DNA from 2 places in the Streptomyces sp. NPDC088794 genome. Region 2 is predicted to be linked to the other one. Evidence: riboswitches for the same ligand, from Rfam matches in the RefSeq annotation. Region 2 holds a riboswitch; the other holds the start of a gene.

Region 1 (7,672 bases), on a different contig from region 2:
GCGTGCAGGTCCACGACCGCGTAGAACGCGTCGTGGGACTCCTGGAGAGCCACCCACTGGCGGACGGCGCCGAGGTAGTTGCCGAGGTGGAACGAGCCTGCGGTGGGCTGGATTCCGGAGAGCACGCGGGGACGGTCAGAAGCCATGCTCACCATTCTCTCAGGTCTGGGGGGCGGGTCCGGAACCGGTCGGAAACAGATGTGACACGGGTGGGAACCGATCCGGGTCGGGCGGTGTACCAAATGTGTGAGAACGCGGGAGGGGGGCCGCATCGTCGATGAGGCCGCGGTGATCGCACGCGTACGCGCCGGAGAGCCGGAGGCGTACGCGGAGCTGGTGCGGGCCCATACGGGCATCGCGCTCAGGGCGGCCGCGGCACTCGGGGCGGGTGCGGACGCGGAGGACGTGGTGCAGCAGGCCTTCGTGAAGGCGTACTGCGCGCTGGGCGGGTTCAAGGACGGCGCGGCCTTCAAGCCGTGGCTGCTGTCGATCGTCGCCAACGAGACGAGGAACACGGTGCGCACGGCGGCCCGGCAGCGCACGCTCGCCGGCCGGGAAGCGGCGTTCGCCGAGGCCGAGCCGCTGATACCGGAATCGGCGGACCCGGCGGTCGCGACCATCGAGACGGAGCGTCGCGCGGCCCTGCTGTCCGCCCTGGAGAAGCTGAGCGAGGAGCACCGCCTGGTCGTCACCTACCGCTATCTGCTGGAGATGGACGAGCCGGAGACCGCCCAGGCCCTGGGCTGGCCGAGAGGCACGGTGAAGTCCCGCCTCAGCCGCGCCCTGCGAAAGCTGGGCAGACTGCTGCCGGATTTCCGACCTCGGGAAGGGGGTGATGAGCATGAGTGAGTCGCACGAGGACGACGGTTTCGAGGGCGAGAGCCACGAGGGCGAGAGCTTCGAGGATCGGGGTTACGAGGGGCAGAGGTACGAGGGTGAGGGCGGCCGTGCCGCCGGAGGCACCGGTGGCCGGGGCCCACGCGGCCGCGGCGACGGTCGGGGCGGCGGCCGGGGTCCGCGAGGACGTGCGCGGGGACGCGAGCAGGGACGGGAGCGGGGCCGGACCCGGGAGGAGGCCGCCCGGCTGCCGGAGGAGCTGAAGGCGCTGGGCCGGTCGCTGGACGCGCCCGGCACCGGAGGCGCCGACGACTCCGAGACGATGGTCGAGCGGGTACTGGGCCAGATACTCGCCGAACAGCTGCCGACCCCGGTCCCCGAGCCACGGCCGGTCGGCGCGCGCCTGCGGTCGGTCCGGCACTGGACACGACTGCGCTGGCGTTCGCTGACCGCCCTGCTGTGCGGCCTGCTGACGGTGCTCGTGCTCACGCCCCCGGTGCGGGCGGCGGTCTTCGACTGGTTCGACTTCGGCGGGGTCGAGGTGCGGTACGACCCGTCGGCGGTGCCGTCGCCCGGCGCCGAGGTGCCCGGGTGCGGGCGGTCGGTGTCGCTCGGACAGGCCGAGCAGCGCGCCGGGTTCGAACCGCTGGTGCCGAAGGCGCTGGGCGTCCCGGACACGGTGGCGGTGACCGATGAGCCGCACGGGCGGTTCCTGGTGAGCCTGTGCTGGCGCGAGGACGGGCACACGGTCCGGCTGGACGAGATGCCGAACCCACTGGACCTCACCTTCGCCAAGACCGCGCGCGAGCAGCCGGAGTGGGTCCCGCTGGGCGAGGAGACCTCGACCGACGGCATTCGGGACTACGCCCTGTGGTTCCCCCGCCCTCATCTGCTGAGCTTCTGGCTGATCGACGCGGACGGCAGCCGCTTCACCCGTAAGGAGCGGACCGCCGGGCCGACGCTGCTGTGGATGCACCGGACCGGCCTCGACGAGGTGACGCTCCGGCTGGAGGGGGTGGCGTCGAGGGCTCGGGCGGTGGAGATCGCGAAGGGGTTGGAGAAGGCCGGGGGGATGTCTGCCGCGGGCTCTGCCGAGGGGTCCGGCGGGGGCTCAGGCGGGTCTGCCGACGGACCTTCCGATGGCTCCGGCGGCGGGTCTGCCGGCGGGTCGGCGAAATAGTGCGGTCGGGGTGGGAACCCCGGCGGGTCGGGCGGTGTACCAGAAGTGACATGCGGCTCGGGGACGGGTCGAGGGGACGACTGGTTGGGGGACGCGATGCAGGGGTGGCGGAACAGATGGCGGGGCCGGGTCCGTGAACTGGCGGTGTTGGCAGGCGCGTTGGCGGTGACGCTGGCCCTGATGACGTGGGTGGCGTCGTCGGCCTCGGCGGGCGGACCGACGAGTGTGCTGGTGACCTCGCCGGCCAGCGGCCAGGCCACCGGGTTGTACTACTCCGACAAGGAGTACGGCGCGCTGGAACAGTTGCTCGGCGCGGCGGAGGTGGGCAGCCGGGACCAGCCGGCCGAGGTCAATTTGGCCAACGCGCGGCAGATCAACGTCACATGGATGGTGCACGACATGTCGCCCTGGCGCGTGGACCGGGTCTTCCCCGTCGACTCCGGGCCCCGCGCCGTCTGGATCCACACGGCGGCCAACATGCCGGAAACGCCGAACGGTTACTGGCACCGCGCCGACCACCCCGCCGAACTACGCGCTCTGTTGAAGAAGTTGGGCGTGATGGGCAAGGCCTCGGGCGACGCCTCCACGGGCATCTTCCCGGAGCCGTGGCGATCGGAGGAGCCGACGCCGGAGCCGGCCACTGTGCCGACCGACGTACCGGACACGTCGACGACCACCGTGTCGGTCGGCTTGCCGGACCCGCCCGACGGCACCCGCTGGTGGTCCAACTGGTGGTGGACGCTGCCGGGGGCGGCGGCCGGGGCGGGGGTGGCGCTGGTGCTGCGACCGCTGGCGTCGCGGCTGCCGCCGGGGTGGGGGCGCGGAGGGCGGGAGTCGGGGCCCAGGCAGGAGTTGCGGGACGTATGAGGGGGTGCGGGCGGACCGGGCGGGCTGGGCATGGCCCACGAGTAGGGCGGGCGACGGTGCGGCTTGCGGTGATGTTGCCGGTGGTGGCGGTGACCTTGTGCGGGGTGCCGATGGCCGACGCGGCGGTCGGCGCGGAGGCCGGGCCCGGGGCAGTGGCCCGAGCAGCTGCGGAGGCTCCGACGCCGGGCCGGGACACTCCCGACACAGCGGTGATCGTCGCGGGTGGCACGGGGCGGACGATGGCGTTGCGTTCCGGCGAGCCTGCGTTCGCCCGGCTGACGGAGTTGTTGCGGCCGTCGTTCACCGGGACGGAACGGGTGCCGGAGGAGTGGACCGAGGGCCGGTATCCCCCGGTGGACTTCACGGTGATCTGGGGGCTGTCGGGCGTCGGGGGCTGGCCGCAGACCGACCGGGCGCCGGGCGGTGACGTGGCCATGGAGCGGCAGGACCAACTGTTCGTGGCGGCGGACGGTTCGCCCTGGGTGCGCAGCGACCTCGCGCCGGATGTGGAGGACGACGACATCCGCTGGCATCGGGCGCCGCGCTCGATCTTCGTGACGCTGGAGCAGCAGGGCGTGCTCGACGGGCTCGGGGACGGGCCGCGGAGCAGGGCTGGGGGGAGCGAGTCCGCGCAGACCGGCTCGGCCGCGGCGGGCAGGACGGACAGCCAGGCCAGAGCTGGCACGGCGGACAGGCTGGGCGGAGGCGGGCTCGGCCGGGGTGGTGTCTGGTGGACGCTGCCGGGGCTCGCCGTGGGGATCGCGGTCGGTGTCGGCGGCACGCTGCTGATACGCCGCGCGGCGGCCCGGCAGGGAGCCGGACCGCCGCGGGAGGAGCCACGACATGAGCTGATCGACCTCGACCTGTGAGGTGCGGTTTGCCCAAGCGTCGGGGTGGGCGTCAGCCCGGTGGGCCTCAGCCCAGGTCGATCTCCGGGTACAGCGGGAAGCCGGCCACGAGGTCGGTGGCGCGGCGGGAGATCTCGTCGGCGACCTTGGGGTCGAGGACGTGCTGGGCCTTGGACGGTGCGCCCTTGCTGGTGGTGCCGGGCTCCGCGGTGGTGAGGACGCGGTCGATGAGCGCGGCGACCTCGTCCATCTCGGCGGTGCCGAGGCCACGGGTGGTCAGGGCGGGGGTGCCGATGCGGATGCCGGAGGTGTACCAGGCGCCGTTGGGGTCGGCGGGGATGGAGTTGCGGTTGGTGACGATGCCGGAGTCGAGGAGGGCGGCCTCGGCCTGGCGGCCGGTGAGGCCGTAGGAGGTGGTGACGTCGATCAGGTTGAGGTGGTTGTCCGTGCCGCCGGTGACGAGGGTGGCGCCGCGGCTCATCAACCCCTCGGCGAGGGCGCGGGAGTTGTCGACGATGCGCTGGGCGTAGTCCTGGAAGGAGGGCTGACGGGCCTCGGCGAGGGCGACGGCCTTGGCGGCCATGACGTGCGGGAGCGGACCGCCGAGGACCATCGGGCAGCCGCGGTCGACCTGGTCCTTGAGGGAGTCGTCGCACAGGACCATGCCGCCGCGCGGGCCGCGCAGCGACTTATGGGTGGTGGTGGTGACGATCTGGGCGTGCGGGACCGGGTCGAAGTCACCGGTCAGTACCTTGCCGGCGACCAGGCCGGCGAAGTGCGCCATGTCGACCATCAGGGTCGCACCGACCTCGTCGGCGATCTCGCGCATGATGCGGAAGTTCACGAGACGGGGGTAGGCGGAGTAGCCGGCGACGATGATCAGCGGCTGGAACTCGCGGGCGGAGGTGCGCAGGGCCTCGTAGTCGATGAGGCCGGTGGTGGGGTCGGTGCCGTAGGAGCGCTGGTCGAACATCTTGCCGGAGATGTTCGGGCGGAAGCCGTGGGTGAGGTGGCCGCCGGCGTCCAGGGACATGCCGAGCATGCGCTGGTTGCCGAAGGCCTGGCGCAGTTCGGCCCAGTCGGCCTCGGAGAGGTCGTTGACCTGGCGGACGCCGGCCTTCTCCAGGGCGGGGGCCTCGACGCGCTGGGCGAGGACGGACCAGAAGGCGACGAGGTTGGCGTCGATGCCGGAGTGCGGCTGGACGTAGGCGTGGCGGGCGCCGAAGAGTTCCTTGGCGTGCTCGGCGGCGAGGGACTCGACGGTGTCGACGTTGCGACAGCCGGCGTAGAAGCGGCGTCCGACGGTGCCCTCGGCGTACTTGTCGCTGAACCAGTTGCCCATGGCGAGGAGGGTGGCCGGGGAGGCGTAGTTCTCCGAGGCGATCAGCTTGAGCATCTCGCGCTGGTCGGCCACCTCCTGGCCGATGGCGTCGGCGACGCGCGGCTCGACGGCACGGATCACATCGAGGGCGGAGCGGAAGGCGGTGGACTCGGGGGAAAGGGGCGCAGAGTTGTCGGGCATCAGGACCTCCGGACGTTGCGTTCGGCGTTCACGGTACGGCCCAGGCGCACGGCACACAGTTTCCGTTCGGGCCGCTCCCCGATGGTTGGTCCCATCCCAGCGCGCCAGTCACGGCCCGCCGGTCAGCCTACCGGGCAGGTCGCGGGGCGGACGTGTCCCGTCCACCATGCGAGCGAGGTCCGGCCGGGCGGCGGACTCACCGGATGACGTGCGGGAGGAAGCGGGCGTACTCGTCCGTGACCAGGCCCGACGACTCCCGGATGCCTAGGCCGGCCGACTCGTTCTCGACGACCCAGGCGCCGAGGACGACGTGGTTGCCGTCGAAGTCGGGCAGCGGGGCCAACTGCTGGTAGCAGCAGGGTTCCTGGGGCTCGGGCGGGGGTGTGTGCGGGGCGTGGATCGTCACGCCGGCGCCCTCGCGGCCGAGCAGGGGCTTGGCGACGTAGCCCGTGGTGCGGGCGAGGTCGCGGGGGCCGTCGAGGTAGGACGGGAGGAGGTTGGGGTGGTCGGGATACAGCTCCCACAGGACGGCCAGCAGGGCCTTGTTGCTGAGGAGCATCTTCCAGGCGGGTTCGATCCACAAGGTGGTGCCGGTGCCGCCGCCGTTGTCGAGGGTGTCGAGGACGTGGTCGGCGAAGCGGTCGCTGGTGAGCCACTCCCAGGGATAGAGCTTGAAGCAACTGCGGATGAAGCGGAGGCGGTTGTCGACGAAGCGGCCGGAGAGGGGGTCCCAGCCGATCTCCTCCATGGAGATCCAGTCGGTGTCGAGGCCGGCCTGTTCGGCGGTCTCCTTGAGATAGGCGACGGTCATGAGGTCCTCGCCGAGCTCGTCGGCGGCGGAGTGCGCGAAGTGCAGGGGCGCGCCGGGCGGGAGGAGGGCGGCCTGGTTCTTCCAGGCGGCGACGAGGCGTTCGTGGAGGGAGTTCCACTGGTCGGCGCCGGGGAAGCGGTCCTGCATCCAGAACCACTGGGGCGAGGCGGCCTCGACGAGGGAGGTGGGCGTGTCGGCGTTGTACTCCAGCAGTTTCGCCGGACCGGTGCCGTCGTAGCGGAGGTCGAAACGGCCGTAGACGGACGGGAGTTCGGCGCGCCGGTGCCAGGCCTCGGCGACGGTCTGCGCGAGGCGGGGGTCGGTGATGCCGAGGTCGGCGAGGCGGTGACGGGACACCATGTGCTCGGCCGCGGCCAGGCACATGCGGTGCAGTTCCTCGACGGTCTCCTCCAGGGCCTCGACCTCCGGGAGCGTGAAGGAGTAGTAGGCGCTCTCGTCCCAGTAGGGGCGCAGGGAGTCGTCGGGATACCGGGTGAGCGGATAGACGAGGCCCTGTTCCTCGACGGTGCGCTGCCAGTCGGGGCGCGGGGTGATCTGGTGCCTTCGCATGGGTCGCTCAGCCGCCGGAGCTTCCCTTGCCGCTGCCGAAGCCGCCGCGGTCGACGCTGCTGCCGTGGCCGCCGCCCGAGGAGCCGGAGCTCTTGCGGGGCTTGGTGAAGGAACCGCCCTCGACCCAGGAGCCCTTCTTCTTGCCGCCGTAGTACCAGGCGCCGTTCGCCGAGGTCCTGGTGGAGTTGCAGCTCTTGTCGGCGACGACCTTGTAGCCCTTGGCGAGGTTGTAGCTGTCGCGGTCGACGCAGCGCTTGTCGGGGTCGGAGGAGCAGGCGGTGAGGGCGGCGGCGAGCAGTCCCATGCCGCCGAGTACGACCGTGCCCGAGCGTAGTTGTCTGCGTGCGTCCGCCATGTTCCGTCTCCCCGTTGATCCGGCCGCTGTGCGAGGGGCCGGCTGCCGTCAGGCCGCTGTGTGATCTTCGGCGGACAGCCTAGAGATCGGTGAGAGCACGCCACGAGGCACCCCGCCCGTACTCCCCTCCCCTACAGTCGCTTTGTGATCTTTGGGATGGTGTGCGCGCTGGCTGCGGCGGTCTGCTTCGGTACGGCGACGGTGTTGCAGGCCGTCGCCACGCGGGAGGCCGACGAGGAGACGGCCGGCACCCGCGCGACCGGCGCCGGTGGGGAGGCGGCGCTGCTGCTCAGAGCTGTGCGGCAGTGGCGGTATCTGCTCGGGCTCGGTCTTGACGGGCTGGGGTTCGTGTTCCAGATCGCCGCGCTGCGCTCGATCCCCATCTACGCGGTCGGCGCCGCGCTGGCCTCCAGCCTGGCGGTGACGGCGGTGGTCGCGGCCCGGCTGCTGCGGGTGCGGCTGAGCGGGCTGGAGTGGGGCGCGGTCGGGGTGGTCTGCGGCGGACTGGCGATGCTGGGGCTGGCCTCGGGCGCGGAGGGGGACCGTGCCGGGTCGACCGCGCTGAAGTACGCGATGCTCGGGGTCGCCGTCGCGGTACTGCTGCTCGCGCTGGTCGGCGGGCGCTGGTCGGGGCGGGGCCGGGCGCCGGCGCTCGGGCTGGGGGCCGGGTTCGGGTTCGGGG
Region 2 (7,672 bases):
TGAATCACGGAATCGGGGTGTGACGTTTCGGCGAGTGCCGGACACGTACGGGACATGAGCAACGACGAGTTCTTCGCCGCTGCCTATCGCGAGCACTACTGGGCGGTCAGCCGCTATGTCGCGCGGCGACTGGACGGGCGTACCGGCGAGGTGGAGGAAGTGGTGGCGGAGGTGTTCACGGTCGCCTGGCGGCGCCGGACCGACCTGCCGGGATCCCCCCTGCCCTGGCTGTACGGAGTGGCACGGAACTGCCTGGCGAACGCGGTACGCGGCCACGGACGCCGGCGCCGGCTGGTCGCGCGGCTGGGCAACGACGAGACCGCGCACGGCCGGCAGGTCGTGGCCGGACCCGACACCGACGCCCCGGGCGCCTGGGTGCACGAGGCGCTGGCCCGGCTCTCCGAGGCCGACCAGGAGGTACTGCGCCTGACGGCGTGGGAGGAACTGGCCATCGACGAGGTCGCCGTCGTTCTCGGCTGCGGCCGTCGAGCCGCCGCGATGCGGCTGCACCGGGCCCGGCGCCGGCTCAGAGCCGAGATCGACCGCGTCTGCCCCGACGCCACCCGTACCGACGCCACCCTGACCAAGGAACACGGCCATGGCTGACGACCTCGACCTCGACCTTCTGCGCCGCGCCAACCCCATGCCGGTCGACGGCCCCCACTACGGCGACGGCCCCCTCGACCACCACGCCGAACGCCGCCTCGACCGGCTGCTGCACGAACGCCCCCTGGCGCGTCGCCGCACCCGACTCCTGTGGAGCCTCGCGGCCGCCGCCGTCGTCGCCACGACCGCGCTGACCCTGCTGCTCAGCGGCCCGAGCACCGCTCCCGCGGTCGCCGCCCCGCGCCCGCTGGTCGTCCAGGCCGACTCCACTCCCGTATCTCTGCGTCAACTGGCCGAGCTGGCCGAGGCGATCGCGACCGACGCCTCGCCGCGGCTGCGCAAGGGCACGCATGCCCAGTCCTGGAGCCTGGGCATGAGCGACGACAAGTCCCCGATCACCCTCCCGCAGGAGCGCGTCGTGCGCTGGAAGGCGGACGGCAGCCACACGGAACTCGTGGTCGCCACCGACCCGCGCCACCCCGGCCGCCCGGTCCTCAGCGACGCGAACGGCGAACCGCACCTCGTCGAGGACGGCCACGTCATCAACCGCCAGACCTACCCGCCCAGTTGGAGCGACGCCCCGCCCGAGTCGCCGCCCCCGCACGACCCCACGAAGCTGCGCGCCTACCTGACGGAGGCCACCTATACGCACGGCACCATGACCACCCCCCATCTCCTCGACGCGGTCGGGGTGTTGCTCGACAACTGGACGCTCGGCGCGGCCGAGTCCGCGGCGCTCGCCGAATTGCTCGCCGACGCCGAGGGGTTGCGTCCTGTCGGCCAGGTGACCGACCGCCTCGGCCGCCGCGGACAGGCCTACGTGTACGACGGGTCCGGCTACCGCCACATGCTGATCATGGACCCGTCCACCGGAGCCGTCCTCGGCCTGGAGGCCGTCTACACGAAGGCCGTGCCCGAGTACGGGGTGAAGGCGGGCGCGGTCGCGGACTACAGCGCGTGGATGCGCTGATCACACCCCGAGCTGCCGGGCGGCCGCGTCCACGGTCTGTTCGAGGAGCGTCGCGATCGTCATCGGACCGACGCCGCCCGGCACCGGAGTGATGAGGCCCGCGCGCTCCGCGACCGAGTCGAAGTCGACGTCACCGACGTTGCCCGGGTTGTACCCGGCGTCGATCACGACGGCGCCGGGCTTGATGTCCGCCCCGCGGATCAGCCGGGGCCGGCCCACGGCCGCGACCACGATGTCCGCCTCCCGGACCACGTCCGACAGGTCCTTCGTCCGGGAGTGGCAGTACGTCACCGTCGCGTCCCGGGCGAGCAGCAGCATGCCCACCGGCTTGCCGAGGATCGCGCTGCGGCCGACGACCACGGCACGCCTGCCGGACGGGTCGACCTCGTACTCGTCGAGCAGCCGCACAATGCCGCCGGGTGTGCAGGACACGAATCCCGGCAGGCCGAAGCTCATCGTCGCGAAGGAGGCGAAGGTGACGCCGTCGACGTCCTTCTCGGGCGCGATCGCCTCGAACGCGGCCCGCTCGTCGATGTGTTCGCCCATCGGGTGCTGCAACAGGATGCCGTGCACACCGGGGTCGTCCGACAGGCCGCGCAGCGTGGTGATCAGTTCCTCGGTGGTCGTGGTCGCGGGCAGGGCCACGTGGCGGGACTCGATGCCGGCCTTGCGGCAGCGGTTCTGCTTCATGCGGACGTAGGTGACGGAGGCGGGGTCCTCGCCGACCAGGACGGTCGCGAGACACGGTGCGGCGCCCGTGCGGTCGGTGAGGTCGGCGGCCTTCTTGGCGGCGTCCTCGACGATGCGCCGGGCGAGGGAGGTGCCCTCCATGAGCCGGGCCTGAGACATGATCCACTCCTGGGCTGGATGACGGGATCGCCCAGGCGCACGGCAGTTGCTCTGCGAGGCCGCTCCCCGGTGGTACTCCACCTCAGCGCCAGTCACGGCCCGGTACGAGCCTAACGTCTGCGGGTGGCACGCCGTGCGGGAGGGAGCGGGCGGGGCCGGGCAGCCCTCAGGGCCGACCGGAGAACGACGGCGGACACGTGCCGGCCCGCCGCGGAGCCCGGGCGTCGCCGCCTGGTCCCGCCCAGCGCGGACCGTACGGAGAAGGTCCAGGTCAGCCGCGAGCTGATCTGGACCCGCGCGGTTCTCCCGCCTACTCGTCCCATGCCTCGATCATGGTCTGTTCGGAGATCCTGCCGTCGCGCAACGTGATCATCGACTCGGACAGGACCCGCATCCCGTCCGGGTACCGGCAGGACTCGCTGAAGGCCGCGCTGTCGCCCTGGACCACGCACCTCTCCAGCTTGTGCGTCATGTCGCGGCTGTAGACGTCGCTCAGCATCCGGCCGATGGCCTCCCGGCCGTGCAGGACCGTGGGGTTGCTGGGCTGACTGTTGCGGTTGACGACGCGCAGTTCCGCGTCGTCCGCGTAGAGAGACAGAAGCGTCTCCGGTGTGTGTCCTTCGATGCCCCGGCGCAGTGTGTCGCTGTCGAACGCCGGGCGTGCCGCCGTGCCCATGGTGACCTCCCTGAAGGGCCGCGGCCCGACAGGGAAACGGGCCGCGGAGGACCTCACCTCCGAGCCTCCTCCGCCCCGGCACGCTCGGCAAGCGCAACCGCGCGCTGGGCCTGACGGGTGAGGAGCGCCCACGGGCCGTGACCGTCGGGCGCCGAGCGGCGTTGCTGAAATCATGATCTCAACACGACGTATCGTCGCCGCCGTTGGTCTCGCCGCCGGTATCACCGGTCTCGCCGCGCCGATGGCGGGCGCGGCCGAGGCGGCCGCTCCGGACGCCGGGAAAATCAACCCCATCGCCACGCTCGACTCGCTCACCGTGAGCGACATCCCGGAGCAGCACAAGTCGGCGATCCCGCGGCCGTCCGGCCAGCTGCAGCAGCTGAACAAGCTCAACGACCTCAACCAGCTGCACCAGGTCACCGACCTCGCCGCCCCCGTGACCGGGCTGCTCGAGGGCATGGAGTAGTCGGCCGAACGTCGCACGTCCCAGTCAAGGGCCGCCCGGACCACCGGGCGGCCCTTGACATTGCCCCAGTCGAATCGCAGTCTTTCGTCAGGAATGTGAATACAGTTTCACCTGGCGAACGCAAAGGTGCGTACGATGCCCATCACCCGTGACCTGTTCATCGGCGGCAAGGACGTGCCCGCCGCCTCCGGCCGGACCGCCGAGGACGTGAATCCGTACACCGGCGAGGTGTACGCGACCGTGGCCGCCGCCGGCCCGGAGGACGTACGGCGCGCCGTGGACGCCGCCGACGCCGCCTTCGAGGAGTGGGCGGCGCTGGCGCCCTTCGCGCGGCGGGCGATCTTCCTCAAGGCGGCCGACCTGCTGGACGCCCGTGGCGAGCAGGTCGCCGAGCTGATGGCCCACGAGGCGGGCGGCACCCGGCCCTGGGCGTACTTCAACGTGGCCCTGGCCGCGAACATCCTGCGCGAGGCCGCCGCCGCGATCACCGCACCGCGCGGCGAGGTGCTCAGCGCCCAGGAGCAGGGCGCGCTGGGCCTCGCCGTGCGGGAACCGCTCGGCGTGGTGGCCGCGTTCGCGCCGTGGAACGCACCGGTGATCCTCGGCGTACGGGCCGTCGCGGCACCCCTGGCGGCCGGCAACACGGTCGTAGTCAAGCCCAGCGAGGACGCTCCGCTCGCCTGCGGATTCCTCGTCGCCGACGTGCTGCGCGAGGCCGGGCTGCCCGACGGCGTGCTCAACGTGGTCACCAACGCCCCCGAGGACGCGGCCGAGATCGCCGAGGCGCTCATCGCCGACGAGCGGGTCCGCGCGGTCAACTTCACCGGCTCCACCAACGTCGGCCGCATCATCGGCGAGCACGCGGCCCGTCATCTCAAGCCCGCCGTCCTGGAGTTGGGCGGCAAGAACGCCGTGCTCGTCCTCGCCGACGCCGACGTGGACTACGCGGTCGACGCCGTCACCTTCAGCGTGTTCATGAACGCGGGCCAGATCTGCATGTCCGGCGACCGGATCCTCGTGCACGAGTCGCTGGCCGAGGAGTTCACCGCCAGGTTCGCCGCGAAGGTGGCCTCGCTGCAGGCCGGTGACCCGTCGGACCCGCACACCGTGGTGGGCCCGTTGGTGAGCACGTCGGCGGCGCGGCGGGTGGCCGGGCTGGTCGGGGACGCCGTGGCCAAGGGCGCGAAGGTCGTCGTCGGAGGGGGCGAGCCCGCGGAGGCCGTGCACCCGGCGACCGTGCTGAGCGAGGTGCCCAAGGACGCCGAGCTGTACTACGCGGAGGCCTTCGGGCCGGTCTGCGTGCTCGACACCTTCACCGACGACGCCACCGCGGTGGCCGCCGCCAACGACACCGACAACGGACTGACCTGCGGCATCATCACCGAGAACGCCACCCACGGGCTGGCCGTCGCGCGCCGGATCCGCACCGGCATCGTGCACATCAACGACCAGTCGGTGGCCGACGAACCGCAGGCCCCCTTCGGCGGGGCGAAGGCCTCCGGGTACGGGCGGTTCGGCGGGCGCTGGGGCATCGAGGCGTTCTCCAACACCCGCTGGGTGACCATCGCCACCCAGCAGGCGCACTACCCCTTCTAGGGATCGACGCCCAGGAATCAGCCCGCCGTCGCCAGGAACTGTGTGGCCGCCAGCTCCGCGTACAGCGGATCGGCGGCCACCAGTTCGCGGTGGGTGCCCACGGCCCGTACCCGGCCCGCGTCCATCACCACGATCCGGTCGGCCGTCGTCACCGTCGACAGCCGGTGCGCGACGACCAACACCGTGGTCGTACGGGCGACATCGGCGACCGTGTCGCGCAGCGCGGCCTCGTTCACCGCGTCCAGCTGCGAGGTGGCCTCGTCGAGCAGCAGAAGGCGAGGGCGGCGCAGCAGGGCACGGGCGATGGCCACGCGCTGCCGTTCGCCGCCCGAGAGCTTGGTGCCCCGGTGGCCGACCAGGGTGTCAACTCCCTTGGGGAGTTTGGCGATCAGACCGTCCAGGCGGGTCGTCTTGAGGACCTTGGTGAGCGCGTCGCCGTCCGCCTCCGGGTTACCCAGCAGCAGGTTGTCCCGCAGCGAGCCCGACAGCACCGGCGCGTCCTGCTCGACGTACCCGATCGCGGACCGCAGCCTCGGCAACTCCCAGTCGTCCAGGGGGAGTCCGTCGAGGGTGATCGTGCCCGACTCGGGGTCGTAGAACCGCTCGATGAGGGAGAACACCGTCGTCTTGCCCGCGCCGGACGGGCCGACGAACGCGGTCATGCCCTGGGCCGGTACGGCGAACGTCACGCCGTGGTGGACGTAGGGCAGGTCGTCGGCGTACCGGAAGCGGACGTCCGTGAAGGCGAGCGCGGCCGGTTCGGCGTCGCCGGTCGGCAACGCGGCGGGCTCGGCCGCCGGTTCGGCGGGCAGGCTCAGCGCCTCCTGGATGCGGGCGAGGGCCGCGGCACCCGTCTGGTACTGGGTGATCGCGCCGACCACCTGCTGGATCGGCTGCATCAGATAGAAGACGTACAGCAGGAACGCGACCAGCGTGCCGACGTCGATGGCCCCCGTCGCGACCCGTGCCCCGCCCACCGCGAGCACCGTGATGAAGGCGATCTGCATCGCCAGGCCCGCCGTGTTGCCCGCCGCCGCCGTCCACTTGGCGGCCCGCACGCTCTGCCGCCACGACTCCTCGGCCGCCTCGTGCAGGGTGCGCTCCTCGCGGTCCTCGGCGCCGGACGCCTTGATCGTGCGCAGCGCGCCCAGGATCCGCTCCAGCGAGGCACCCATCACGCCGACCGCGTCCTGCGCCTGGCGGCTGGCCCGGTTGATGCGCGGGACGATCACACCAAGGACCGTCCCCGCGCAGACGACCACGGCCAGGGTGACCCCGAGCAGCACCGGATCGACCAGGCCCATCATCACGATGGTCGCCACCAGCGTCAGCCCGCCCGTGCCCAGCCCCACCAGCGAGTCGGTGGTGACCTCGCGCAACAGGGTGGTGTCGGAGGTGATCCGGGCCATCAGGTCGCCCGGCTCGCTCCGGTCGACGGCCGCGATCCGCAACCGCAGCAGATACGACGACAGAGCGCGCCGCGCGCCGAGCACGACCGACTCGGCGGTGCGCCGCAGCACGTACGAACCCAGCGCGCCCAGCGCCGCGTTGGCCACCACGAGCGCGGACATCGCCAGCAGGGCACCGGTGATGGTGCGGTCGTGCGAGAGGTCGTCGATCAACCCCTTGGCCACCAGCGGCAGAAGCAGCCCGGTGGCTCCGGTGAGCAGCGAGAGCAGGGCGCCCGCGAGCAGCGTCCACCGGTGCGGCCGGACATAGGCGAGGAGCAGCCGCCAGGCGGGCGGGTCGGGCCGGGTCTCTACGATGCTCACTGCGCTCCTTCGACGGGCGGTGAGCATTCAGGCTACGTCGGCGGACACCTCGGCTGTCGCCCCGTCCGGTGGTAAGCGGTCACGGCCACATGCCGTACCCCCTGGTCAGGACGCGGTTCGTGTCGTGCAGGGCCTTGGCGCGGACCAGGTCCTCCCAGGCCGGGCCGTAGTGGGCCCGCCAGTCCTCTGGGGTCATCGGCAGTGCGCTGACCGGGTACAGGACTCCGCCGACGGTCCTCGCCCGGTCGTAGAGGGTGCGGTTCGCGGTGATCAACTCGCCGACCACGTCCGGGCGTTCCGGCGGTGCCGTGCGCATCAGGGAGAGCAGGCAGAGGAGTTCGCCGGGTGGGCGGCGCAACAGCGGGGCGTGCAGGGCGCTGCCCGTGAGGGGGCGCAGCTGGACGGCTCCGCCGTCCTGCAACCCCTCCTGCGCGGTGGCCGCGAGTACCGACGGTACGAAGGAGACGGCGGCCTCCTCGGGGAGCAGCAACGTCAGCCACGGGTGCGGGCGTTGCCATTCGCCGGTGGCGCGCAGCAGGCGTTCGTCGCGGTCGAGGCGGTACAGGTACTCCGCGTAGGAGAGGTCCTCGATCTCCGCCGTGTCCCGCTCGTGGTCCAAGTCGCCGACGAACAGGCCGTCGTCGAAGGGGAGTTCGTCGACGTGCGGGGCCACCGCCTCGATCACGTACCTCCAGCCGCCGTCGAGCGCGGGCCGGGCCTCGCCCACGACATGGCTG

Evidence for each region. A riboswitch is a leader RNA that binds a small molecule or an ion and turns the genes downstream of it on or off. The one in region 2 is predicted to bind ZMP and ZTP.
Region 1: another riboswitch for ZMP and ZTP. It lies ahead of ACIP6U_RS06735 (glycine hydroxymethyltransferase); the one in region 2 lies ahead of ACIP6U_RS12405 (bifunctional 5,10-methylenetetrahydrofolate dehydrogenase/5,10-methenyltetrahydrofolate cyclohydrolase).

The regions. Positions count from the first base shown of each region.
Region 1 is NZ_JBIVKB010000002.1:467,073-474,744, forward strand. It holds gene trpS (tryptophan--tRNA ligase) at 1-146, opposite strand, end outside; gene ACIP6U_RS06715 (RNA polymerase sigma factor) at 247-849, shown strand; gene ACIP6U_RS06720 (hypothetical protein) at 1,085-2,017, shown strand; gene ACIP6U_RS06725 (hypothetical protein) at 2,198-2,884, shown strand; gene ACIP6U_RS06730 (hypothetical protein) at 2,956-3,753, shown strand; gene ACIP6U_RS06735 (glycine hydroxymethyltransferase) at 3,800-5,254, opposite strand; ZMP/ZTP riboswitch at 5,286-5,376, opposite strand; gene ACIP6U_RS06740 (glutathionylspermidine synthase family protein) at 5,451-6,635, opposite strand; gene ACIP6U_RS06745 (hypothetical protein) at 6,643-6,990, opposite strand; gene ACIP6U_RS06750 (hypothetical protein) at 7,147-7,672, shown strand, end outside.
Region 2 is NZ_JBIVKB010000003.1:784,591-792,262, reverse strand. It holds gene ACIP6U_RS12415 (RNA polymerase sigma factor) at 55-606, shown strand; gene ACIP6U_RS12410 (CU044_5270 family protein) at 599-1,576, shown strand; gene ACIP6U_RS12405 (bifunctional 5,10-methylenetetrahydrofolate dehydrogenase/5,10-methenyltetrahydrofolate cyclohydrolase) at 1,577-2,425, opposite strand; ZMP/ZTP riboswitch at 2,448-2,531, opposite strand; gene ACIP6U_RS12400 (nuclear transport factor 2 family protein) at 2,736-3,101, opposite strand; gene ACIP6U_RS12395 (hypothetical protein) at 3,274-3,567, shown strand; gene ACIP6U_RS12390 (aldehyde dehydrogenase family protein) at 3,703-5,163, shown strand; gene ACIP6U_RS12385 (ABC transporter ATP-binding protein) at 5,181-6,962, opposite strand; gene ACIP6U_RS12380 (FAD-binding protein) at 7,015-7,672, opposite strand, start outside.